2 regions of the Sanguibacter keddieii DSM 10542 genome follow, and region 2 is predicted to be linked to the other one. Evidence: predicted binding sites of a transcription regulator. Region 2 holds the regulator's gene; the other holds the start of a gene.
What was found. The regulator HspR, encoded in region 2, represses chaperone genes until heat shock. The targets are predictions, from matches to a motif close to AAGTTGAGTCNNNNNGACTCAACTT.
Positions count from the first base shown of each region.

Region 1: a site for HspR is predicted at 3,375-3,399, ahead of clpB (ATP-dependent chaperone ClpB). Genes of this name have one in related genera too.

Region 1 covers NC_013521.1:3,952,791-3,964,677, forward strand. The annotation lists gene SKED_RS17375 (helix-turn-helix domain-containing protein) at 1-593, shown strand, start outside; gene clpB (ATP-dependent chaperone ClpB) at 710-3,325, opposite strand; gene SKED_RS20570 (LppM family (lipo)protein) at 3,625-4,902, shown strand; gene SKED_RS17390 (alpha/beta hydrolase) at 5,025-6,044, shown strand; gene mnhG (monovalent cation/H(+) antiporter subunit G) at 6,131-6,565, opposite strand; gene SKED_RS20140 (MrpF/PhaF family protein) at 6,562-7,029, opposite strand; gene SKED_RS17405 (Na+/H+ antiporter subunit E) at 7,026-7,649, opposite strand; gene SKED_RS17410 (Na+/H+ antiporter subunit D) at 7,646-9,268, opposite strand; gene SKED_RS17415 (Na(+)/H(+) antiporter subunit C) at 9,265-9,741, opposite strand; gene SKED_RS17420 (Na+/H+ antiporter subunit A) at 9,741-11,887, opposite strand, start outside.
Region 2 covers NC_013521.1:494,929-506,815, reverse strand. The annotation lists gene SKED_RS02205 (arabinan endo-1,5-alpha-L-arabinosidase) at 1-700, shown strand, start outside; gene SKED_RS02200 (Sir2 family NAD-dependent protein deacetylase) at 1,061-1,867, shown strand; gene SKED_RS02195 (nucleoside deaminase) at 1,896-2,339, opposite strand; gene upp (uracil phosphoribosyltransferase) at 2,490-3,128, shown strand; gene SKED_RS02185 (winged helix-turn-helix domain-containing protein) at 3,523-4,143, shown strand; gene SKED_RS02180 (DUF1540 domain-containing protein) at 4,462-4,767, opposite strand; gene SKED_RS02175 (SanA/YdcF family protein) at 4,958-5,674, shown strand; gene SKED_RS02170 (heat shock protein transcriptional repressor HspR) at 5,777-6,247, opposite strand; gene SKED_RS02165 (DnaJ C-terminal domain-containing protein) at 6,251-7,249, opposite strand; gene SKED_RS02160 (nucleotide exchange factor GrpE) at 7,421-7,987, opposite strand; gene dnaK (molecular chaperone DnaK) at 7,984-9,843, opposite strand; gene SKED_RS02150 (cold-shock protein) at 10,157-11,110, opposite strand; gene SKED_RS02145 (carbohydrate-binding protein) at 11,196-11,636, opposite strand.

The sequences.
Region 1 (11,887 bases), 800 kb from region 2:
CGCCCGCCGACGACCTGTGGGCAGAGGCCGTGCGCCTCCTGGACCGAGGGTTCGTGGCGGCCGGGCTCTTCACCGGAGTCGGCGCCGTCGAGCTGAGGCCAGACCCGGGCTGGGCTCAGCGCCTCGTCTCGGAGGCCGAGGGGACCGACGGCACTCTCCTCGCAGACCTCGCCGACTACGCGTCAGCGATCTGCTCGACGGACGCCACGAGGATGGCTGCCGTCGGCGACCGCCTCGTCGCAGGCGACAGACCGCTCTACGGGCTGCGCGCGTACACGGCGGCCGTCCGGACCTGGAGGTCTCAGGGGCTGCTCGGGCGGGCGTCTGCGCAGTTCGCCGAGGCCCAGCAGATCGCGGCCGACCTCGGTCCGGGGTACCTCGAGCGCCTCGACCACTTCGAGGTCGGGGCCGACCTCACCCACCGGGAGCAGGAGGTCGCTCGGCTCGTCTCGCAGGGCTGGACCAACCAGGAGATCGCCGACACCCTGGTGCTGAGCGTCCGGACGGTCGAGAACCACCTGCACCGTGCGTACCGGAAGGTGGGCGTCGACAACCGGCAAGACCTGTGCGCGGCGCTCACGCTCGACGACTGACGGTCCCGTCCGGACGCGACGGAGGGCGACGGCACCATGGCCGTCGCCCTCCGCACGCAGTCACGCAGTCACGCAGTCACGTAGTCACGCAGTCACCGTCAGACCGACATGCACTCTCAGCCCAGCACCTCGACGGTCAGGCTCGGGCCGTTCTCGCCTGTGGCGTCCTCGGGACGGTCGACCAGCACCTTGGCACCGTCGGCGACCTGACCCGAGAGGATCGCCCGGGCCAGCCGGTCGCCGATCTCGCGCTGCACGAGCCGGCGGAGGGGCCGTGCCCCGTAGGCGGGGTCGAAGCCCTCGATCGCGAGCCACTCGCGCGCGGCGTCGGTGACGACGAGCGTCACGCGGCGGTCGACCAGCCGCGCCCCGAGCGCCTCGACCTGGATGTCGACGATGCGTCCGAGCTCGTCGAGGTCGAGCGGGTCGAAGAGCACGACGTCGTCGAGCCGGTTGAGGAACTCGGGCTTGAAGGAGCTGCGGACGGCTGCCATGACCGAGGCGCGCTTCTCCCCGTCGTCGAGCAGCGGGTCGACGAGGTACTGCGACCCGAGGTTCGACGTGAGCACGAGGATCACGTTGCGGAAGTCGACGGTGCGGCCCTGACCGTCGGTCAGCCGACCGTCGTCGAGGACCTGCAGCAGGATGTCGAACACCTCGGGGTGCGCCTTCTCGACCTCGTCGAGGAGTACGACGGAGTACGGACGACGACGCACGGCCTCGGTGAGCTGACCACCCTCCTCGTAGCCGACGTAGCCGGGCGGGGCACCGACGAGGCGTGCGACCGTGTGCTTCTCCGAGTACTCGGACATGTCGATGCGGACCATGGCGCGCTCGTCGTCGAACAGGAAGTCGGCGAGCGCCTTGGCCAGCTCGGTCTTGCCGACGCCGGTCGGCCCGAGGAACATGAAGGACCCCGTGGGGCGGTCCGGGTCGGAGACGCCCGCGCGTGCCCGGCGGACGGCGTCGGACACCGTCGCGACGGCGGCCTTCTGGCCGATGAGCCGAGACCCGAGGACGTCCTCCATGGTGAGCAGCTTCTCGCTCTCGCCCTGGAGCATGCGGCCGGCGGGGATACCGGTCCAGGCGGAGACGACCTCCGCGATCTCGTCGGCGTCGACCTTGTCCCCGACCAGGGGGGCGGGGCGGTCGACGGTCGCCTCGGCGTGCTCGGCCTTCTCGGCCTCGGCGAGCTCGCGCTCGAGCTCGGGGATGTCGCCGTACCTCAGGCGCGACGCGGTCTCGAGGTCGCCCTCGCGCTCGGCCCGCTCGGCCTTGGCCTCGAGCTGTGCGCGCTTCTCGCGCAGCTCGCCGACGCGGTTGAAGCCACCCTTCTCGGCCGCCCAGCGGGACGTCAGCGCGGCGAGCTCTTCCTTGCGGTCGGCGAGGGTGGCCCGCAGGACCGTGAGCCGCTGGCGGGAGGCGTCGTCGTCGGACTTCTCGAGGGCGAGCTCCTCCATCTCCAGGCGCGTCACGGCGCGCTGGAGGACGTCGATCTCGACGGGCGAGGAGTCCATCTCCATGCGCAGGCGCGCTGCCGCCTCGTCGACGAGGTCGATGGCCTTGTCCGGGAGCTGGCGGCCGGTGATGTACCGGTCGGAGAGCGACGCGGCGGCGACGAGCGCGGCGTCCGCGATGGTCACCCGGTGGTGCGCCTCGTAGCGGGACTTGAGGCCGCGCAGGATCGCGACGGTGTCCTCGACGGAGGGCTCGCCGACGAACACCTGCTGGAAGCGGCGCTCGAGGGCGGGGTCCTTCTCGACGTGCTCGCGGTACTCGTCGAGCGTGGTCGCGCCGACGAGGCGCAGCTCGCCGCGGGCGAGCATGGGCTTGAGCATGTTGCCCGCGTCCATCGCGCCCTCGGAGCCGCCGCCCGCGCCGACGACGGTGTGGAGCTCGTCGATGAAGGTGACGACCTCGCCGTCGGAGCCCTTGATCTCCTCGAGGACGGCCTTGAGCCGCTCCTCGAACTCGCCGCGGTACTTGGCCCCGGCGACCATGGCCGCGAGGTCGAGGGAGATGAGCCGCTTGCCCTTGAGGGAGTCGGGGACGTCGCCGGCGACGATGCGCTGGGCGAGGCCCTCGACGACGGCAGTCTTGCCGACGCCGGGCTCACCGATGAGGACGGGGTTGTTCTTGGTCCGGCGCGAGAGCACCTGGACCACGCGGCGGATCTCGGAGTCACGCCCGATCACCGGGTCGAGCCGCCCGTCGCGGGCGGCCTCGGTGAGGTCGACGCCGTACTGCTCGAGCGACTTGTAGGTGCCCTCGGGGTTGGGGCTGGTGACCCGACGACCGCCGCGCACCACGGGGATGGCCGCGGCGAGCGCCTCGGGGGTGACGCCTGCGCGGACGAGGATGTCGGCCGCGGCGGAGGGGGCGGAGGCGAGCCCGAGGAGCAGGTGCTCGGTCGAGATGTACTCGTCCTGGAGGTCGGCCGCCTCCTTGCGGGCGCGCTGGAGCACGGAGGACATCGCGCTCGACAGCGTCGGCTCGGCGACGGAGGAGCCGGAGAGGGTCGGCAGCGCGACGAGGGCGCGGCGGACGGCTGAGCCGACCGCCTGCGCGTCGGCCCCGGTCTCGGCGAGCAGCCCTGGCGTGGTGCCGGTCTGCTGGGCGAGCAGGGCGTCGAGCAGGTGGACCGGCTCGACCTGCGGGTTGGTCGCGGCTGCTGCGGACTGCACGGCGCTGCCGAGGGCGTCGCGCGACAGGGTGGTGAGGTTGAGGTCCATGCACGTCCTCCAAGGTCGGGAAAAGGTTCTGCAGACGACAACGTCTCTAAAGTTGAGCGTATTCCACTCAACTCTGCTCCGCCAGTGTTTCCCGGGGCGGGACGAGGAGCAGCGGGTGAACCCGCGACGCCCGAGCGGGTGAGAAGTGCCCTCTGCGGCCCTCCACACCTGGGGAGAAGTCCCCGGACCCCCCAGATCGTGGGGCACCCGGTGACTCGGCATGCCAGAGTGGATGCCAGTCGAATCCTCACCCGTCGTCACCCCCCGGTGCGCGACCCGTCTCTAGGAGCTCACCGGCCATGAAACGACTCACCGCACTAGCCGCCGGCGCCGTCGTCGCCCTGTCGCTCACCGGGTGCATGCGCGTCCAGGCAGACTTCGTCCTCAGCGAGGACGACACGGTCAACCTCGACATGGTCATGGCCATCGAGGACGCCACCATCGAGCAGCTCGGCCTGAGCGCCGACGACTTCCTCGGGCAGATGGACACCGAGCTCGGCGACGACCTCTTCATGCCGGGCATGGACCGCGAGGAGTACAAGGAGGACGGCCACACCGGGTACCGGTACTCCTCCGAGGACGCGCCGCTCGCGGTCGTGTCCGACGAGGTCATGTCCTTCACGCGTGACGGCGACGAGTACGTGGTGAGCGGCCAGCTCGAGAACTCCGACATGGGCTTCACCGAGAGCGACATCGCCGACTTCGAGGCCTTCGGGATGAGCGAGCCGGACATCACCTTCTCGGTGACGTTCCCCGGCGAGGTCACCGACGCGAACGGCGTGATCGACGGCAACACGGTCACCTGGACCTACGTGCTCGGCGAGACCCTCGACTTCGACGCCCGCGGTTCTGCCGGCGGCTCCGGGTCGGGCGGCTCGAGCGGCGACGCGACCGACGCGGCCACCGACGACGCCACGGACGAGGCGACCGACGGCGCGACCGACTCCACCGACGAGGCCACCGAGGCTGCGGGCGACGAGCCCACCGAGGCTGCGAGCTCCTCGGACGACGAGGGCGTGAGCTGGCTGCTGTGGGCCGGGATCGGCCTCGGCGCCCTCGCCCTCGTGGGCCTCGCCGCATGGCTGATCGCCCGCAACCGCAAGGGTGGCGGACAGGGTGGCCCCGGCGGACCCGGTGCGTACGCAGCGGCCGGCGCCCCGGCGTGGGGACAGCAGCAGGGTCAGCAGCAGTGGGGCCAGCAGCCCGGTCAGAACCAGCAGTGGGGACAGCCGGACCAGACCCAGCAGTGGCCGCAGCAGCCCGGCCAGCAGGGACAGCAGGGCCAGCAGCAGTGGGGACAGCAGCCCGGCCAGCCCGACCAGCAGTGGGGACAGCAGCCGGGTCAGGGTCAGCAGCCCGGCCAGCAGGGTCAGCAGTGGGGTCAGCAGCCCGGCCAGCAGGGCCAGCAGCAGTGGGGACAGCAGCCCGGCCAGGACCAGCAGTGGGGACAGCCGGACCAGACCCAGCAGTGGCCGCAGCAGCCCGGCCAGCAGGGCCAGCCCGGTCAGCAGCAGTGGGGCCAGCCCGGCACCCCGGGCGACGAGCCCCCGGCTCCCGACCAGCAGCCCTGGCGCTGACTCGGGACCCGTCTCGGACCACCGAGCACGGCACCGCACGACACAGCACGACCTAGAGCGACGACAGACGCCCGTGCCCCCTCCCTCACCGGAGGCGGCACGGGCGTCTGTACTGTGGGCCGATGAGCCCCGACCTCGCCGCAGACCCCCGCTGGACCCCTGACGTCCTCGGAGGGTCCTGGCTCGCGCAGACCCTCGAGCTGCGCCCGGACGACGAGGGCGAGGTCGTGGCGACCCTGGTGACCGACGGCGGTCGTCCGAGGACCGAGAAGGCCGTGCTGTACGTCCACGGGTTCGTCGACTACTTCTTCCAGACGCACATGGCCGACGCGCTCGCCGAGGACGGCTGGACGTTCTACGCGCTCGACCTGCGCAAGTACGGCCGCTCGCTGCGCCCGCACCAGACGCCCAACTACGTCACGCGCCTGTCGGACTACGCCGAGGAGCTCGACGCGGCCGCGCGCACCGTCACCGGCGAGCTCGGGCACAGCACCTTCGTGGTGATGGGCCACTCGACCGGCGGCCTGGTGACGTCGCTCTGGGCCGACGCCCGGACCGGGGCAGCCGGCAGCGCGGGCACCGCCGGCACTGCTGCTGGCCCGCACGTCGACGCCCTGGTGCTCAACTCCCCCTGGTTCGACCTCAACAAGCCGTGGTTCGACCGTGTCGTCTCGACGCGCCTGGTGGACCTCTTCGGCCCGCTGGCCCCGCGCGTCCCGGTCGGTCGGCTGGCGCCGCACTACGGGAGGGCGCTGCACCGGGAGTCGGGCGGGGAGTGGGACTACGACCTGACGCTCAAGCCGCACGAGGGCTTCCCGGTGCGGGCGGGGTGGCTGCGGGCGATCCGTCGCGGTCACGCCCAGGTGGCGCGCGGTCTCGACATCAGGTGCCCAGTGCTGGTCCTCACCTCGGACGCGACGGGCGACGCGACGCGCCACCACGACGCGCTGCTCACGACCGACAGCGTCCTCGACGTCGAGCAGACCGTCCGGGTCGCCCCGGGCATCGGCCCGGACGTCACCCTGGTGCGGGTGCCCGGCGGGGCGCACGACCTCAGCCTGTCCCCCGAGCCGGCGCGCAGCCGGTTCTTCACCGAGGTCACCACCTGGCTGGACGCCCGGACCGCGCACACAGACGGCTGACGCCTGTCCGCACCCCGGCCTGTCTCAGGCCCTGTGCGCCTCGGGCTAGGCGCTGTGCGCCTCAGGCTGTGCCTTTGCGCCTCAGGCTAGGCCTTGGGCGCCTCGGGCTCGTGCTTCGCCCGGCGTGCCGGGTTGTCGAGCCCGTGGTCGTCCTCGCAGCGCTCCGGCTTGGCGGGGGCGCGGAAGTGGTCCTCGGTGAGCTCGTCGAGGACCAGCAGGTCGTTGCGGACCTTCCCGGTGCGGTAGCCGGCGCGGCCGACCATGTGCGCGGCGACGGGCGCGGTGAGCAGCTGGAACACGACGATGAGCACGAGCATGCCGAGCACCTGCATGTTGCGCACACGCAGGGCCTCACCGGTGAGCAGCAGGATGAGGCCGAGCACCTGCGGCTTGGTGCCGGCGTGCATGCGGGCGAGCAGGTCGGGGAAGCGCAGCACACCGACGCCGGCGGCGAGCGCGAGGAAGGACCCTCCGATGAGGCAGGCGTAGGCCGCGATGTCAGCCACGGCGGTCCAGCTCATCGCTCCTCCTTCGGTCCGGTGATGTCTTGCACGGTCTTGGCCGCCTGCGGGATGGCCCCGATGGTGGTCGAGTGCTCGGTGCCCTTCGGGTCCTTCGGCTCGATGAGGTCGCGCGGCTCGTCGAGCATCGGGTGGTCGATGTCGTGACCGGCACGGGCGGCCTCCTCCTGGGCGACCTCCTCGGCGGTCCGGACACGGCCCTCGCCCTCGGGCTCCACGGCGGCGAACCGGGCGATGGTCACCGACCCGACGAAGCCCACGAGCGAGAGGACGACGAGGATCGGGAGGGTGTCGAGACGCCCGGACACGGCGGACTCCAGGACGATCCCACCCACGAGGGCGGTGACGAACACGTCGAGGGCGACGGTGCGGTCGAGCATGCTCGGCCCGCGCTCGGCGCGGACCAGCGCGAGGATCGCGGCGACCACGAGCATGGTGCCGCAGATGATGGCGACGACGGTCATGACGGGACCTCCGTGGTCGGGGTCGTGCCCTGCTCGGCGGAGCGGGCTGCGTCGAGCGCGGCCTGCCCGCGTCGGGTGCGGGCCACGCCGGCGAGGGCGAGCTCCTCGTCCGAGGCGAGGGCGCGCATGACGCGGGCCTCGAGCTCGAGGGTGTCCTGGCGGACCTTGTCCGGCCCACCGTAGGACTCGATGTCGAGGACGTGCAGGTAGAGCATGCCGGTGTTGCGGTGCGCCTCGATGACGAGCGAGCCGGGGACCAGCGAGCTGATCTCCGCGACGATCGTCAGGTAGAGGTCCGAGGAGCTCCGCAGCCTCACGCCCACGACCGCACCGCGGGGCACCATGCGGAACCTGAAGGCGTAGAGGCTCACCTCGACGGAGGCGATCACGAGGTCCCACGCGAAGCGCAGGAGCAGGGCGATGATGCCCAGCGGCCGCACCCGCCCGTGGAAGTCGATGGTCGGGAGCGGCATGAGGACCGTGACGAGCACGGCGATGCCGAGACCCGCGAGGACGTTGCCCCACGTGAGCGAGCCCCAGAGCATCACCCACACGAGGGCGAGCCACAGGACCGTGGGCCACTGCTCGAGGATCTTCCGGCGTCTGCGGTGGATCGTCATGAGTCGCCTCCGTCCGTCGTGCCGGTCGAGCCGTCGTCGGGCGACGAGCTCTGCGAGGGGACCGGGGTGTTGTCGATCCCCGGGTTGGGCACCGAGTCGGTCGAGTCGCCCTCGCCGCGCCCGTCCTCGCCGAGGACCGCGTCGATGTAGTTGCTGTTGTCCTGCATGGTCGCGGCGGCACGGTCGGCGTAGCCGTAGAGCGGTCCGGCGACGACGGTCAGCAGCAGGCCGACGGCCACGAGGGCCGTGGTCGGACCGACCATGGTGCGCGGGAGCGTCGCCTCGGGCAGCGGCTCGGGCGGGGTCTGCCAGAACGCCTTGTTCCAGGCCTTGACGATCGCGTACAGCGTGAGCAGCGAGGTGACGACGCTGCCGACCACGAGCGTGTAGGCGAGGGCGGTGCCCTGCTCGACACCGGCCTCGAGCAGCCCGACCTTGCCGAGGAACCCGGACAGCGGCGGGATGCCGGCGAGGTTCATCGCGGGGATGAAGAAGAGGATCGCGAGGCCCGGGGCGATCTTCGCGAGACCGCCCAGCCGTTCGAGCGACGTGGACCCACCTCTGCGCTCGACCAGCCCCACCACGAGGAACAGCGTGGTCTGCACGGTGATGTGGTGCGCGACGTAGAAGATCGACGCACCGAGCCCCGCCTGGCTGGCGAGCGCGATGCCGAAGAGCATGTACCCGATGTGGCTGACCAGCGTGAAGGACAGCAGTCGTTTGATGTCGTTCTGCGCGACCGCTCCGAGGATCCCGATGACCATCGTCGCGAGCGCGAGCCACATGAGGAGCGTGTCGAGACGACCGTCGGTGAAGAGCAGCGTCTGGGTGCGCATGATCGCGTAGACGCCCACCTTGGTGAGCAGTCCGGCGAACACCGCGGTGACCGGGGCCGGGGCCGTCGGGTAGGAGTCCGGCAGCCAGGCGGACAGCGGGAAGATCGCCGCCTTGATCCCGAAGGCGAGCAGCAGCAGCAGCTGCAGCACGAGGGCGACCCCGGGGTCGATCTCGGGGAGGCGCTGCGCGAGCTGCGCCATGTTGACGGTGCCGGTCGCGGCGTAGACGAGGGCGATCGCGACGAGGAAGATGATCGACGACAGCAGCGCGACGATGACGTAGATGGACCCGGCGCGGATCCGCTCGCCGGTCCCCCCGAGCGTCAGGAGCACGTAGCTGGCGGCCAGCAGGATCTCGAAGCCGACGTAGAGGTTGAAGAGGTCGCCGGCGAGGAACGCGTTGGACACGCCCGCCGCCAGGACGAGGTACGTCGGGTGGTAGATCGAGACGGGCGCGGCCTCGTCTCCGTCGGTGATGCCCTGCCCGAGGGAGTAGAGCAGGACGCAGAGCATCACGACGCTCGACACCGTGAGCATGAGGGACGAGAGACGGTCGGCGACGAGGTCGATGCCGACCGGCGCCGCCCACCCGCCGATGTCGACGACCACGGGACCCGAGTCGGCGAGGAACAGCAGCCCGACCCCGACGGCCACCATGAGCGACAGGGCGACCACGGAGATGACGCGCTGGGCGCGGGGGTGCCGGTAGAGCGCGAGCGTCAGCCCGGCCGCGAACAGCGGCATGACGACGGGGAGCGGGACGAGCCAGGTGTACTCACTCACGGTGTGCCCCTCTCCGTCTCGTCGCGTGCCTCGGCGGCCTGTTCATCGATGCTCTCGCTGTCCTCTTCGGCGTCGGTGTCGTTGTAGAGGGGCGCGTTCTTCGCGGCGAGCCGCACGATGCGCTTGTCCTCCAGGTCGTCCTGGACCTCGTCGTGGCCGTGGAGCTGCCAGGACCTGTAGGCCATGGCGAGCACGAAGGCCGTGAGCGCGAGGGTGATGACGATCGCCGTGAGGACCATGGCCTGCGGCAGCGGGTCGCTCATGTCGGCGGGGTCGGTCTCCCCGATGAGCGGCGCTCCCCCGGCGCGGCCACCGGCCACGAGGAACAGGAGGTTCGCGCCGTTACCCAGCAGGATGAAGCCGATGAGCACGCGGGTGAGGCTGCGTTCGAGGAGCAGGTACACGCCGGTGGTGAAGAGCACGCCGATCGCGACGACGAGCAGCAGGTTGGGGCTCATGTCGATGAGGTCCATCAGAGCCTCCCCTCGCGCTCGGTGGCCCCGCCGGTCGCGGAGCCGTCCTCGGTCGAGCGGGTGTTGCCGCGGCTGTCGCGTGTGCGGTGCGCCGCGTTCTCGCGGGAGTGCTCGACGGAGCTGGTCCCGACGCCGACGGAGATGCCCTCGACGGCGTTCTGCTGGACGGGCAGGGCAAGGTCGATCTGACGGTCGATCTCAGCTCCCAGGGATCGGAGGACGTCGAGGATGAGCCCGACGACCACGAGGAACACCCCGAGGTCGAAGAACAGCGCGGTGACGAGCTTGACGTCACCGAAGAGCGGCAGGGTGAAGTCGACGATCTCGCTCTGCAGCACGCCGCCGCCGAAGATCAGCGACCCGAGGCCGACGCCCGCGGAGAGGAACAGACCGACGCCGAGCAGCAGGCCGGGCTGGACCGGGAGGGCCTCGCCGAGCTCGTAGCGGCCGCCGGCGAGGTAGCGCACGACGAGCGCGATGCCGACGACGATCCCTGCGGCGAAGCCACCGCCGGGCGCGTTGTGGCCGGCGAACAGCAGGAAGATCGCGTAGACGATCATCGAGTGGAACAGCAGTCGTGTGACGACCTCGAAGATCACCGAGCGTCGGACCGGGGCGAGCGTCTTGCCGGCCGGCAGCCAGACGCGCTGCCGCATGGACTGGGCGGGCTGCGCAGGCGCTCCCTTGGCCGGCATGAGCGCGGCGACCTGCGGGCTGGCCTCGGCCTCGGTCTGCGCGGCCCACACCCGGTAGGCGTTGGCCGAGTCCGAGGTGACGTTCTGCGCGCGGAAGATCTCGCCTCCGCGGCGGCTGAGGAACACGAGCGACGCGACACCGGTGGCCGCGACGAGCAGCACCGAGATCTCGCCCATGGTGTCCCAGGCGCGGATGTCGACCAGGGTCACGTTGACGATGTTCTTGCCACCGCCGAACTCGTAGGCCTCGTCGGGGAACTTGGTCGAGACGGCCTCGTGGACGCGGGCGCCGGGGGCCACGAGCGCGAAGCCCATGACCACGACGCCGACCGCCACGGCGATCGCGAGGCGCACGTACCGCGAGAGCGCGAGCGGGCGGTCCGAGAAGTACGCGGGGAGCCTGCGGAGCACGAGGACCATGACCACGAGGGTGACGGTCTCGACGAGCACCTGCGTGAGGGCGAGGTCCGGGGCGCCGTGCAGCATGAAGAGGAAGGCCACCGAGTACCCGGCAAAACCGGCCAGCAGCACGGCCTTGAGGCGGCGGCGCGACCGCGCGGCGAGGATCGACGAGACGACGATGACGAGCACGGGGGCGATCTGCGCGGCGGTGTCCCAGAGGCGCGTCTCGGTCGGCCAGGAGGTCTGCGTGAGCAGGATGCCACCGGGGCCGACGACGAGCACGATGAGGATCGCGCCGAGGTAGAAGGGCAGCGAGCCACGCTGCGTCATGGCGGTGACGTCGGCGGCGAGGTCGTCGAGGGCGCGCATGGAGCGCCGGTAGGCCTTGTCGGCCTCGAGGGTGCGCGGCATCGCGGCCTGGAACCACTCGACGGCCCGGCGCTGCCAGAACAGCACCCCGCCGAGCCCGAGGATCGCGACGGTCAGCCAGAACGCCGGCGTGATGCCCGCCCAGAGGACCAGGTGACCGGCCTCTCCCGTCGGGTAGCTGTCGGCGTGCGGCGCGAGGAGCCGCTCCCCGACCGCCGGGAAGAGCGCGGCGGCAAGACCGAGGACGGCGAGCACGAGCGCCGGGACGACCATGAGCAGCGACTGACGCTTGATGGCCGCGGTGTCGACCTGCGAGGTCTCGACGGCGTGGCCCTCGGCGTTGACCGCGACGAGCGGGATGGCGGGGGCGCCCTTCTTGGTGGCGAAGGCCCCCCAGAAGAAGCGGAGCCCGTAGGCCACCGTGAGCATCGAGCCGACCGCGACGGCGGCGATGACCAGCGGGCCGAGCCACGACGGCCCCACCGGGACGCCGTCGTGGACGAGGGCCTCGAGCGCGGCCTCCTTGGCGACGTAGCCCGCGAACGGCGGCAGGCCGATCATCGAGGCCGTCGCGAGACCACCGGCGAGAGCGGTGAGCGGCATGGCGCGCCCGACCCCGGAGAGCCGGCGCAGGTCGCGGGTGCCGGTCGCGGCGTCGACGATGCCGACGGTGAGGAACA
Region 2 (11,887 bases):
GGCCCCGTACATCACGCACCGCGACGGCTACTACTACCTCTTCGTGTCCTTCGGGGCGTGCTGCCAGGGCGCCGACTCCACCTACCAGGTGGCCGTCGGGCGCTCAGAGTCCGTGACCGGCCCGTACCTCGACCGCGAGGGTCAGGACATGTACGGCGGCGGCGGGACGATCCTGCTCGAGGAGCACGGTGCCGTGGTGGGTCCGGGCGGGCAGTCGGTGTCCGGCGACTACCTGGCCTTCCACTACTACGACGCCTCCAACGAGGAGATCCCGTACTTCCCGACGCTCGGGATCCAGCGCCTCGACTGGGTCGACGGGTGGCCCGTGGCCGACCAGCGCGTCGAGCTGCCGACGGTCGCCGCGGGGCCGGCCGACGTGACTGTGGCCCCGGGCGCCGCCGCGACCTTCACGACCACGGCCACCGGAATCCCCTCCCCCGTGGTGGAGTGGGAGACCTCGACCGACGACGGCGCGACGTGGACCGACGTCGCCGTCCAGCCGCGGACCGTGCCCGGCGAGGCCTCCGCGAGCGCCGACGGGCCGTCGGCGGCAGCACAGGGCGTCGCCTCGTCGACCCTGAGCCTCGCCGAGGTCACCGCGGAGCAGGACGGCACCCTCGTCCGCGCCCGGGTGACGAACGCCCACGGGGCCACGGTCACCGAGACCGCAACGCTCACGGTCGTCGCACCCGAGCCCTGATCACGCCCGGACCAGGGTCAGCGCTCCGAGGGGTGGGCTCGGACGGGTGCGTGCTCGGACGGGGTGTTCTCGGAGGGCCGAAGGATCTGGGGAGGCGGGGGCGGCAGGCGGTCGTAGCCTGGGGAGGTGGACCATGCACAGCCCGAGACTCCCTCCCCCGCCTCCCTCTCCGCCCTGCCGCTCGCCTCGAGCGCGGTCGACGCGGCCGAGCTCCCGCAGGAACCTGCGGGAGCCTCGGCGCCGACCAGCGCGGAGGACGACGGCGCCCAGGACGCCGCGGGTGCCGCGCGTGAGCAGCGGGTGTCGCGACCGTCACCGCGACGCGACCACCCCGAGCCCTCCGAGGCCGACCTCGCGGCGATGCTCGACCTGCTGCGCGGTCGACGCTTCGCGGTGCTCACGGGTGCTGGTGTCTCGACCGACTCCGGTATCCCTGACTACCGTGGGCCCGACTCGCCGCCGCGCAACCCGATGACGTACCAGCAGTTCATCGGCGACGAGTCCTTCCGCCGGCACTACTGGGCCCGTAACCACGTGGGCTGGCGGCACGTGGAGCGGACGAGCCCGAACGAGGGCCACCGCGCCCTGACGCGCCTGGAGCAGGCCGGGCTCGTGACGGGCATCATCACGCAGAACGTCGACACCCTGCACGTGGTGGCGGGGGCGGAGAACGTCGTCGACCTGCACGGCAGCTTCGACCGGGTGGTGTGCCTCGACTGCGGGCACGTGGTGTCCCGCGAGTCGCTCGCGACGCGGCTGGAGGAGGCGAACCCCGGGTTCGTCGAGTCCATCGGTGACGTCGCCGACATCGAGATCGCGCCTGACGCCGACGCCGTGATCGAGACGACTGCGCACTTCCGTCCGGTCGCCTGCGAGGTGTGCGGCGGCACGCTCAAGCCCGACATCGTGTACTTCGGCGAGATGGTCCCGAAGGCACGGGTGGCCCGCGCCTTCGCGATGGTCGACGAGGCGGAGGTGCTGCTGGTCGCCGGGTCGTCGCTCACGGTCCACTCCGGCCTGAGGTTCGTCAAGCACGCCGCCAAGGCGGGCATCCCGGTGATCATCGTCAACCGTGGGGAGACCCGCGGCGACCCCCTCGCGACCCTCACGGTCGATGCGGGGGCGACGCAGACCCTCGAGGCGATCGCGCGGGCGCTCGCTCCGTGACGTCGTGCCGGGCGCGTGGGCGGGTGGCTCAGGCGCGAGGAACTCGGTGGTCCGCGAAGAAGTCGAGGAGCAACGCGGCGCACTCCGCCTCACGGACACCGCCCACCACCTCGACGCGGTGGGTCGAGCGGCGATCGCGCACGAGGTCCCACATCGACCCGGTGGCGCCCGCCTTGTCGTCCCAGGCTCCGAGGACGAGCCGGGGCACGCGGGCGAGCATCGTCGCCCCCGCGCACATGACGCAGGGCTCGAGCGTCACGACGAGCGTGCATCCGGTGAGCCGCCACTCGCCGAGGGTCTGGGCGGCCTCGCGCAGCGCGAGCACCTCGGCGTGCGCCGTGGGGTCCCCCGCGGCCTCGCGGGCGTTGTGGCCGCGGCCGATCACAGTGCCGTCGGGGCCGACGACGACCGCGCCCACCGGCACGTCGCCGGTCTCGAGGGCGAGCCGCGCCTCGTCGATCGCCAGACCCATGAGCTGGTCCAGCTCGGGACGGGGCACGGGTCGGGGCGCGGAGCCTGGGGCCGTGGGCGAGGTCATGGCGGCGAGCCTACCCGCGGGGCCGCTCTGCCCTCGGGCCCGAGGTCGCACGCACGGGTCCGGGTGACGCTGTAGGTTGTCACCATGCGCTTGCACGTCGCCGACCACCCTCTGGTGGCCCACAAACTCACCGTCCTCCGTAACAAGGAGACGGCGTCCCCGACGTTCCGCCTCCTCGTCGACGAGCTCGTCACCCTCCTGGCCTACGAGGCCACCCGCGAGGTCGCGACCGAGCCCCACACCATCTCCACGCCCGTCGCCGAGACCATCGGCACCCGCATCGCGGACCCGCGTCCGCTCGTTGTGCCGATCCTGCGGGCCGGCCTCGGCATGCTCGACGGCATGACGCGCCTACTGCCGACCGCCGAGGTCGGGTTCCTGGGGATGCAGCGCAACGAGGAGACCCTCGAGGCCGTCACGTACGCGAACCGTCTCCCGGACGACCTCACCGGTCGCCAGTGCTTCCTCGTCGACCCCATGCTCGCGACCGGCGGCACGCTCGTCGCAGCGATCGACTTCCTGCTCAAGCGGGGCGCGCGCGACGTCACCGTCGTGTGCCTGCTCGCCGCACCCGAGGGCCTCGAGGTCCTCGAGAAGGCCGTCGGCGACCGCGGGGACGTGAAGGTGGTCGTCGCTGCTGTGGACGAGCGCCTGGACGAGAACGCGTACATCATCCCGGGGCTCGGGGACGCCGGGGACCGCCTGTACGGCGTGGTCGACTGACGGTCGACCCGACACGGGTGTTCGCTGCGGGCCGTGGTCTCCTCTCGGAGGCCGCGGCCCGCAGCCGTTCCGCGGGTCGCACGCACCACTCCGACGCGACCGGCCTGCGATGCACGACCTGTGGCCCGCGGCGGCCTGCACCTCGCATCGCGCCGTCTCGACGGGTGAGCACCCTGTCGTATCGTCATCTGAGACTGCACCTCCTACCCCTGGCCGTGGCGCGTCTCGTCTGAGAGTGTGCGCGGGTGAGCCTCCCGCGCCCGATCGTCGACACCTCCTCGCAGGTGCTGCTCGACGTGCGCGCGTGCGGCCGTGCGTGTTGTCGGTCCTGACCACCGAGCCCAGGACCGACCTTCCCCGCCCGACGGCGGAGACCGCACCCCCGGAGACCGCCATGACGGCACCCGCAGACCTCGCAGCACCTGCACGACGGCTCGACGCCCCGCCGACGTCACCGCGCCCGCAGCACGGCTTCCTGCTCTGGGTCGGCATCGACCCGCAGGACCGCTCCCGCCAGGCGGCAGACATCATCGAGCTCGCCGAGACGCTCGGTGAGCTGGCTCGCGAGCTGCTGCCCACCGCCGAGACCTACACGGCGCTGTCCCTCGGCGGGGCCGGGGGCACCGGGCAGCGACCGGTCGAGATCGACGGGCTCGGGGACCGGCTCGCGCACCTCGAGGTGGTCGACCGACCTCGAGAGCCACGGCTCACCGTCGACCTGGGATCGCGGCAGGTGGCGGTCGACGGCCGGGAGCAACGACTCACCTACAAGGAGTTCGAGCTGCTGGCCTACCTCGTGGCCGCTCCTGGCCGGGTGGTCGGGCGGTCCGAACTCTTCGCGTCGGTCTGGCGGTCGCGGCCCGCTGAGCCGGGCTCGCGCACCATCGACGTCCACGTGCGGCGGCTGCGCGACAAGCTCGGGCTGCACCACGAGATCCTCACGGTCCGCGGAGCGGGCTACCGGTACGAGGCGTCGGCGCGGGTCGAGGTCGTGGAGGCCCGGCGCGCCGGGTGACGGTCGGGGCTGACGGCTCAGGGTCGACGTGTCGCAGGGGGACACGCCGGGCATGCGGCCGTCGCGCGAGGCGCCGGTCGCGCAGGTACAGGGCGGCGTGCCGGTCGCGCGGCGCCCTGGGCGCAGCGGGACCTGGCCGCAGCGGGGCCTAGGCCCCGGGACGCAGACAGCCGGTCCACCCGAGGGTGGACCGGCTGTCGGTGCTGAGGTCGTTGCGCGCGGGTGGGGGCCGACGCGTCCTGGCCCGGCGAGAGGCTGAGGGACGCTGGCGCGCTGCGGTGTCCAGCAGGGGGCGCTCGTCGTGAGACGGCGCAGGTATCAGCGCGGGGTGTAGGTGAGGCAGTCCGCGAGGTCGCCGGCCGAAGAGCCCGCACCGATGCGGATCGAGGAGGCCGTGCACTCGAGGGCGACGTTGTTCGCGCACTCGGAGCGCTGGCAGGCGCCGACATGGGCGACGACCTTGTCGAGGCCACCCTTCGCGGACAGCGGGATGAAGGTGGCGCACTCGGCGGCACCGGCGTGGCCGGCGACCGTCACGGCGCCGGCGTGGCACCCGTCGTGGTTGTAGCCGCAGGACGCGACCGAACACTCGCTGACGTGGGGCAGGTCCAGAAGTGCACTCATGATTCCTCCAGCTGTGGTGGCGATGCTCTCGGTGGCACGTGGGGGGTTCTGACGTGCTTTTCCATCACCGTAGACCGCCGAAGAAATGCTGTATAGCAAGCAAGGACTTACTTACCTGGCGCCATTTGTCGAATGAATAGCGCACGTTCTTGTTGCATAAACGGTCTGACCTGGCCCGTACGATGTGGGCATGGCACCCACACGACCTCCGCGCCCTTCCTCCGGCGGGGTCGCTGGGATCCTCCGGAACCGTCGGGTGCGCGTGGGGGTCGGGGTGGTCGCCGGTCTCACGCTCCTCGCGGTCGCCGGGCCGGTGGTGTTCGTCCAGGCGCGGGCCGCCGACCACATGTACACGGCGGACGACGTCCCCGCGACGCCCGTCGCGCTCGTGCTCGGCGCGCGGGTCTACGACGACGGGACACCCTCGCAGTTCTTGCGGGCACGACTCGACCTCGCCGTCGAGCTGTACGGCGCCGGGTCGGTCGAGGTCCTGCTGGTGCCCGGGGACGGGCGGCCGGACCACAACGACGAGCCGGCGGCGATGCGCCGGTACCTCGTCGAGCAGGGCGTGCCTGCCGAGGCGATCATCCAGGACTCGGCGGGCTTCGACACCTACGACTCGTGCGTCCGGGCGGACAAGGTCTACGGCGTCGGTGCGCTCACCGTCGTCACGCAGAGCTTCCACCTCGCCCGCGCGGTGACGACCTGCCGCGCTGTGGGGGTCGACGCGGTCGGCGTCGGCGACACGACCGTCAAGTCACGCCGCGCCACCTGGGCGAAGACCACCCTGCGCGACCAGCTCGCCGCCATGAAGACCGTCGTCGACCTCGTGACGAAGCGTGAGCCGCTCCTCGGCCCGCCCGACGACGCCGTCCAGACGGCGTTGGCGACGGCCCAGACACACTGAGCCAGCCAGCCATCCTCGAGTTCGTGAGTTCGGAGAGAGTTCGTGACCCCTACGGCACGAACTCGCTCGAAAGTCACGAACTCGCCGGGCGGGCCGGGCGGGTCAGCGCTGGGGGCGCCAGAGGACGAGGGCGGCGCGCTCGTCGGCCTCGACGACCGTCTCGCCGCCGCGGCGCCACCCGGTGCGGCGCAGGCGGCGGCCGCCGCGGACCGCGACGACGTCACCCGACGACGCCGCGGTGAAGATGCGGGAGCCGGGGTCGGCCGCCGCGGCGAGGAGCTCGACGCGGTGCTCGAGCACGCGGACCTGCGCCTCGAGGTCGAGGATCCGCTTGATGCCGGCGAGGTTGATGCCCTCGTCCTGGCTGAGGCGCTGGACCTCGACGAGCTGGAGGACGTCGCGCCGCGAGTAGCGGCGACCGCGCCCGGGCGAGCGCTGCGGGGACACGATACCGAGCCGGTCGTACTGCCGCAGGGTCTGCGGGTGCATGCCGGCGAGCTCGGCCGCCCGCGAGATGACGAACACCGGCTCGTCGTCCCGCGGGGGCGGGGTCTGCGTTCCGCGCTGCGCCATGGCCTACTCCTTCGCTCGTGCGACGAGGTCTTCCCGGACGTTCTCACCACCCGTGGCGGCGGCGAAGGCCTCGACCGCCTCACGTGCTGCCTTGGAGAGCTTCTGCGGCACCGCGACCTGCACGGTGACCAGCAGGTCTCCAGTCTGCTTCGCGGTCTTGACGCCACGGCCCTTGACACGCAGGACACGACCGGACGGCGTGCCCTCGGCGACCTTGACCTTGACGCTCGAGCCGTCGAGGGTCGGGACCTCGAGCTGCGTGCCGAGCGCGGCCTCGGGGAAGGTCACGGGGACGGTGATGCGCAGGTTGTGGCCGTCGATGCTGAAGACGGGGTGGGGCGTCACGGTCACGGCGACCACGAGGTCGCCCGCGGGGCCGCCGCCGGTGCCGGGGCGTCCCTTGCCGCGGAGGCGGATCTTCTGGCCGTCGCGCACACCCGCCGGGATGCGCGCCGTCATCTGCCGCCCGTCGACGGTCAGCGTCACGGTGCAGCCCTCGACCGCCTCGCGGAAGGGCAGGGTCGCCGCGGTGGTGAGGTCCTGCCCGGCCTGGGGGCGGGCCTGCTGGCGGAACCCGCCGGGCGCACCGCCCGCGCCGCCGAACATGGAGCTGAGGATGTCGTCGAAGCCGTCGGGCATCCCGCCGCCACCACCGGCGTACTGCTGGCGGCCTCCGCCGCCACCGCCGAACATCCCGCCGAAGACGTCCTCGAAACCTGCCGAGCCGCCGCGTCCTCCGCTGCCCGCGGAGAACCGTGCACCGCCGCCAGCCATCGCGCGGACGGCGTCGTACTGCTGGCGCTGCTCGGAGTCGGAGAGCACCGAGTAGGCCTCGCCGATCTCCTTGAACTTGCTCTCGGCCTTGGGGTCGCCGGCGTTCTGGTCCGGGTGGTACGTGCGGGCGAGCTTGCGGTACGCCTTCTTGATGGCCGCGTCGTCGGCGTCCTTCGAGACGCCCAGGGAGGCGTAGAAGTCCTTCTCGATCCAGTCCTGACCGGTCAAGGCGTCTCCTTCCTCGTGGGTGAGCTGCAGCGCTCACCGGTAGCAGTGTGAAGTATGGGACCGGCTATCGCCGGTGTGCCGCGCCCGCTCTCGCGGGGCGACGACCGAGGCCCGGGACCGCCTCGCGCCCGTCGGTGTCGACGGCGAGGCGGTCCCGGGCTCAGGGGTGCGTCAGGCCTCGGGCCCGACGACGGCGACGCGTGCGGCTCGCACCACGCGGTCACCGATGCGGTACCCGACCTCGACGACGTGCTGGACCGTGGTGGTCTGCGCGTCGGGCGACGTCTGGTGCATGAGCGCCTCGTGGACGGCGGGGTCGAACTCCTCCCCCGCCTCCCCGTACTGCTCGACGCCGAAGCGGGTGAGCGTCGCGGTCAGTTTGTCCGCGATCGACTCGAAGGGACCGGTGAGGTCTCCCGCCTGCCGTGCTCGTGAGACGTCGTCCAGCACCGGGAGGAGCCCGACGAGGAGCTCCTCGATGCCTCGTGCACGTGCCGCCTCCTGCTCGCGCTTGGCGCGCTTGGAGAAGTTCACGTACTCCGCGTTGAGCCGCTGGAGGTCCGAGAGGCGGTCGGCCGACTCGGCCTGCGCCTTCTCGAGCTCCGTGAGCTCGGCCGCGGGTGCGGCCGGTGCTGCGTCGACGTCGAAGGCCTCGGCGGACGGCTCGAAGTCGAGACCTTCCAGGGGGTCGTTGCCTTCGGGCGTGTTCTCGGCGCCCGTGCCCTCGTTGCTCGTCACTTCTTGTCGTCCTCGTCGTCGACGATCTCTGCGTCCACGACGTCCTCGTCAGAGGAGGTCGAGGAGGCGTCGGCGTCGGCCGGTGCACCCTCGGGAGCCTCGGACTGCTGGGCGTAGAGCGCCTCGCCGATCTTCTGCGCGACCGTGTTGAGGGTCTCCTGCTTGGCCTTGATCTCGGCGATGTCGGTGCCCTCGAGCGCCGTCTTCACCTCGTCGACCGCGGTCTGGACCTCAGTGCGGACGTCCTCCGAGAGCTTGTCCTCGTTGTCCTTGAGGAGCTTCTCGGTCGAGTACGCGAAGGACTCGGCCTGGTTGCGGGTCTCGGCCTCCTCGCGGCGGGCCTTGTCCTCGGCCGCGTGCTCCTCGGCCTCGCGGACCATGCGGTCGATGTCCTCCTTCGGCAGCGCGGAGCCACCGGTGATGGTCATCGACTGCTCCTTGTTCGTGCCGCGGTCCTTGGCGGACACGTGGACGATGCCGTTGGCGTCGATGTCGAAGGCGACCTCGACCTGCGGCACGCCGCGCGGCGCGGGAGCGATGCCCGTGAGCTCGAAGGTGCCCAGCGGCTTGTTGTCGCGGGCGAACTCGCGCTCACCCTGGAACACCTGGATGAGGACGGACGGCTGGTTGTCCTCGGCGGTCGAGAAGATCTCGGAGCGCTTGGTCGGGATGGCCGTGTTGCGCTCGATGAGCTTGGTCATCACGCCGCCCTTGGTCTCGATGCCGAGGGAGAGCGGGGTGACGTCGATGAGCAGGATGTCCTTGCGCTCACCCTTGATGACACCGGCCTGGAGGGCAGCGCCGACGGCGACGACCTCGTCCGGGTTGACGCCCTTGTTGGGCTCCTTGCCACCGGTGAGCTCCTTGACGACGTCCGTCACCGCAGGCATGCGGGTCGAGCCACCGACGAGGACGATGTGGTCGATGTCGCTGATGGAGACGCCTGCGTCGCGGATGACGGCGTGGAACGGTGCCTTCGTCCGGTCGAGGAGGTCCTGGGTCATCTGCTGGAACTGCGCACGCGTGAGCTTGGAGTCCAGGTGGATGGGGCCGTTCTCGCTCATCGAGAGGTACTGCATCGAGATGTTGGTGCTGGTGGCCGAGGAGAGCTCCTTCTTGGCCTGCTCAGCAGCCTCGCGCAGACGCTGGAGGGCGATCTTGTCCTTCGACAGGTCGACACCCGAGGAGTTCTTGACCTCCTTGATGAGGTGCTCGACGATCCGGCTGTCCCAGTCGTCACCACCGAGGCGGTTGTCACCGGAGGTCGCGCGGACCTGGATGGTCGAGAAGTCGTCCTCGTCCTTGCCCACCTCGAGGAGGGAGACGTCGAAGGTCCCGCCACCGAGGTCGAAGACGAGGATGAGCTCGTCCTCCTTGCCCTTCTCGAGGCCGTAGGCGAGGGCGGCGGCGGTGGGCTCGTTGACGATGCGCAGGACGTTGAGGCCGGCGATCTGGCCGGCGTCCTTGGTCGCCTGGCGCTCGGCGTCGTTGAAGTACGCGGGGACGGTGATGACGGCGTCCGTCACGGCCTCGCCCAGGTACTCCTCGGCGTCGCGCTTGAGCTTGCCGAGGATGCGCGCGGAGAGCTCCTGCGCGGAGTACTTCTTGTCGTCGACCTCGACCGACCAGTCGGTGCCCATGTGGCGCTTGACCGACGCGATGGTGCGGTCGACGTTGGTGACGGCCTGGCGCTTGGCGATCTCGCCGACGAGGACCTCGCCGGTCTTGGAGAACGCGACGACGGAGGGGGTGGTGCGAGCGCCCTCGGCGTTCGCGATGACGGTGGGCTCGCCACCTTCGAGGACGGAGACGACGGAGTTGGTGGTACCGAGGTCGATGCCGACTGCACGTGCCATGGGTGATGCCTTCCTTCCGAACACCGGCCGGGTCGCGGTGCTGGTGCACCTGCGGGGCCCGGACCGACTGCGATTGAGTCTGTTCCACTCAAGTCTGCACCCGGCCGGATCGGAGAGCAACCCGCCTGGGTCAAACTTGAGTCTGCTTGGCTCAACCTTGAGGCACCCGATCGTATTCCCGTCCTGCACTGGCGCAGCTCCGAGGCTGCGCGCGGGGGCGTCGACCGGACCGAGCGCGGCGAGATCACCGCCGCGCCCAGTCCGGCCCGGCCCGGTCGTCGCAGGACGGCGGGCTCAGGACGTCAGGCCTCGCTCAGGCCAGGTCGACCCGGTCTGCCTGCGGCCCGCGGTCGCTCTGCCGCACCTGGAAACGGACCCGGTCGCCCTCGTACAGCTCCTGGCCCTCCCGCACGACCGAGACGTGCACGAAGAGGTCCGGGCCGCCGGAGTCGGGCGTGATGAAGCCGAAACCGCGCTCTGCGTCGTAGCGCGCCACGACACCCTCGCCGCCGCGCGCCGGGGCGCGGGACGCCTCCGGACGCTGGGACCCGCCACGGCCCGGGGCGCTGCGGGCACCCCGGCCCGTCCCGCCCACGACCCGGACGTCCTGAGCCTGCGGACCCCGGTCGCCGGGCACGACGCTGAAGCTCACGCGATCGCCCTCGACCAGCTCGGTGGCTCCTCCGGCGAGCGACCGGGCGTGGACGAAGGCGTCCGGCTCCCCGGAGTCGGGGGTGACGAAGCCGAAGCCCTTGCCCGCGTCGTACCAGCTCACGGTGCCGTCAGCGCCGTCGGCACCGGCGGGACCCGCGGCCTGCGCGCCGGCAGCCTGAGCGGCGAGCGGCAGGAGGTGGTCCGCCTGCGGCCCCTTCTCGCCCTCGACGACGAGGAACGCGACCCGCTGCCCCTCGGCGATCACGCCTCCACCGACGATGGCGGAGCTGTGCGCGAAGATCTCGGCCCCTCCACCGTCGGGCGTCACGAAGCCGTAGCCCTTGGTCGGCTCGTACCAGGTGACGGTGCCGAGCTGGCCCAGGGCTGCCTCGACGGCGCTGTCGCCGGTGATCTGGACTCGGCGGGCCTGCGGACCGCGGTCGCCCTCGCCGATCTCGAACTCGACGGACTGGCCCTCGCGGAGCGACTGGGTCCCGTCGTCGTTGCCGACGATCTCGGACGCGTGGACGAACAGGTCATCGGCGCCGTCGTCGAGGGCTAGGAAGCCAAACCCTCGCTCGGCGTCGAACCAGCGGACGGTTCCCTGGGGCACGGTGGACTCCTCATGTTGACGGTGGTTGCTGCTCCCAGTGTCCCCGACGAGAGCCGCGGGACGCTCACCGCCTGCCGGACCACCGCTAGACCACCGACACGATCCTCCACACAGCCCGGTCCTTGATCAGGCCCGGGTCGCCGGAACCACGGTGCGCGACGACCGCCTCGTAGACCAGCCCGTCGTGCACCACGCGGTCACCCGCCGCGTAGTCCGCCCAGGCGTCCCACGCCGGGTACGGCTGCGTGGGGTCGGGCGGGAGGACCGTCGGCGCCTTGTCGACGGCGACCGGGGTGACGCCCCGCGGCACCGCGACGTCGACGACCGCCAGCAGATCGGCAGACCCACCCTGGCCCTCGTCGGTCCCCTCGGCGACCGCCACCGCGCTGGCGGCAGGGACGTACAGGCTCTGGTCCGCCCGCGCCGGGGAGGCCGTCGACGGGGGCGCCGCGGCGCCGACCGCGACCACACCCACCAGGGCGAGACTCGTGAGCATCACCTGGGCCCTGCGTCGTTCTCGTGACATGACATCCTCCTCGTGACGATCGGTGCGTCGGGTGACATATCGGGGGGTGTCGACGACCGTACGGACGGCACCTGAGGTCCGCCTGGACGCAGCGTGCGACTCTCCTGAGACCGGCGACGTCGACCGTCGGGGCCGTCGACCAGGAGACCGCCCCGGAGGGGACGTGCACGAGGACGAGACGGTGGGCTCATGGGCGAGGACGTGATGGCCGTCGCGACGGCCCCGGTGCACGCTGGCAGGGACGTGCGCCG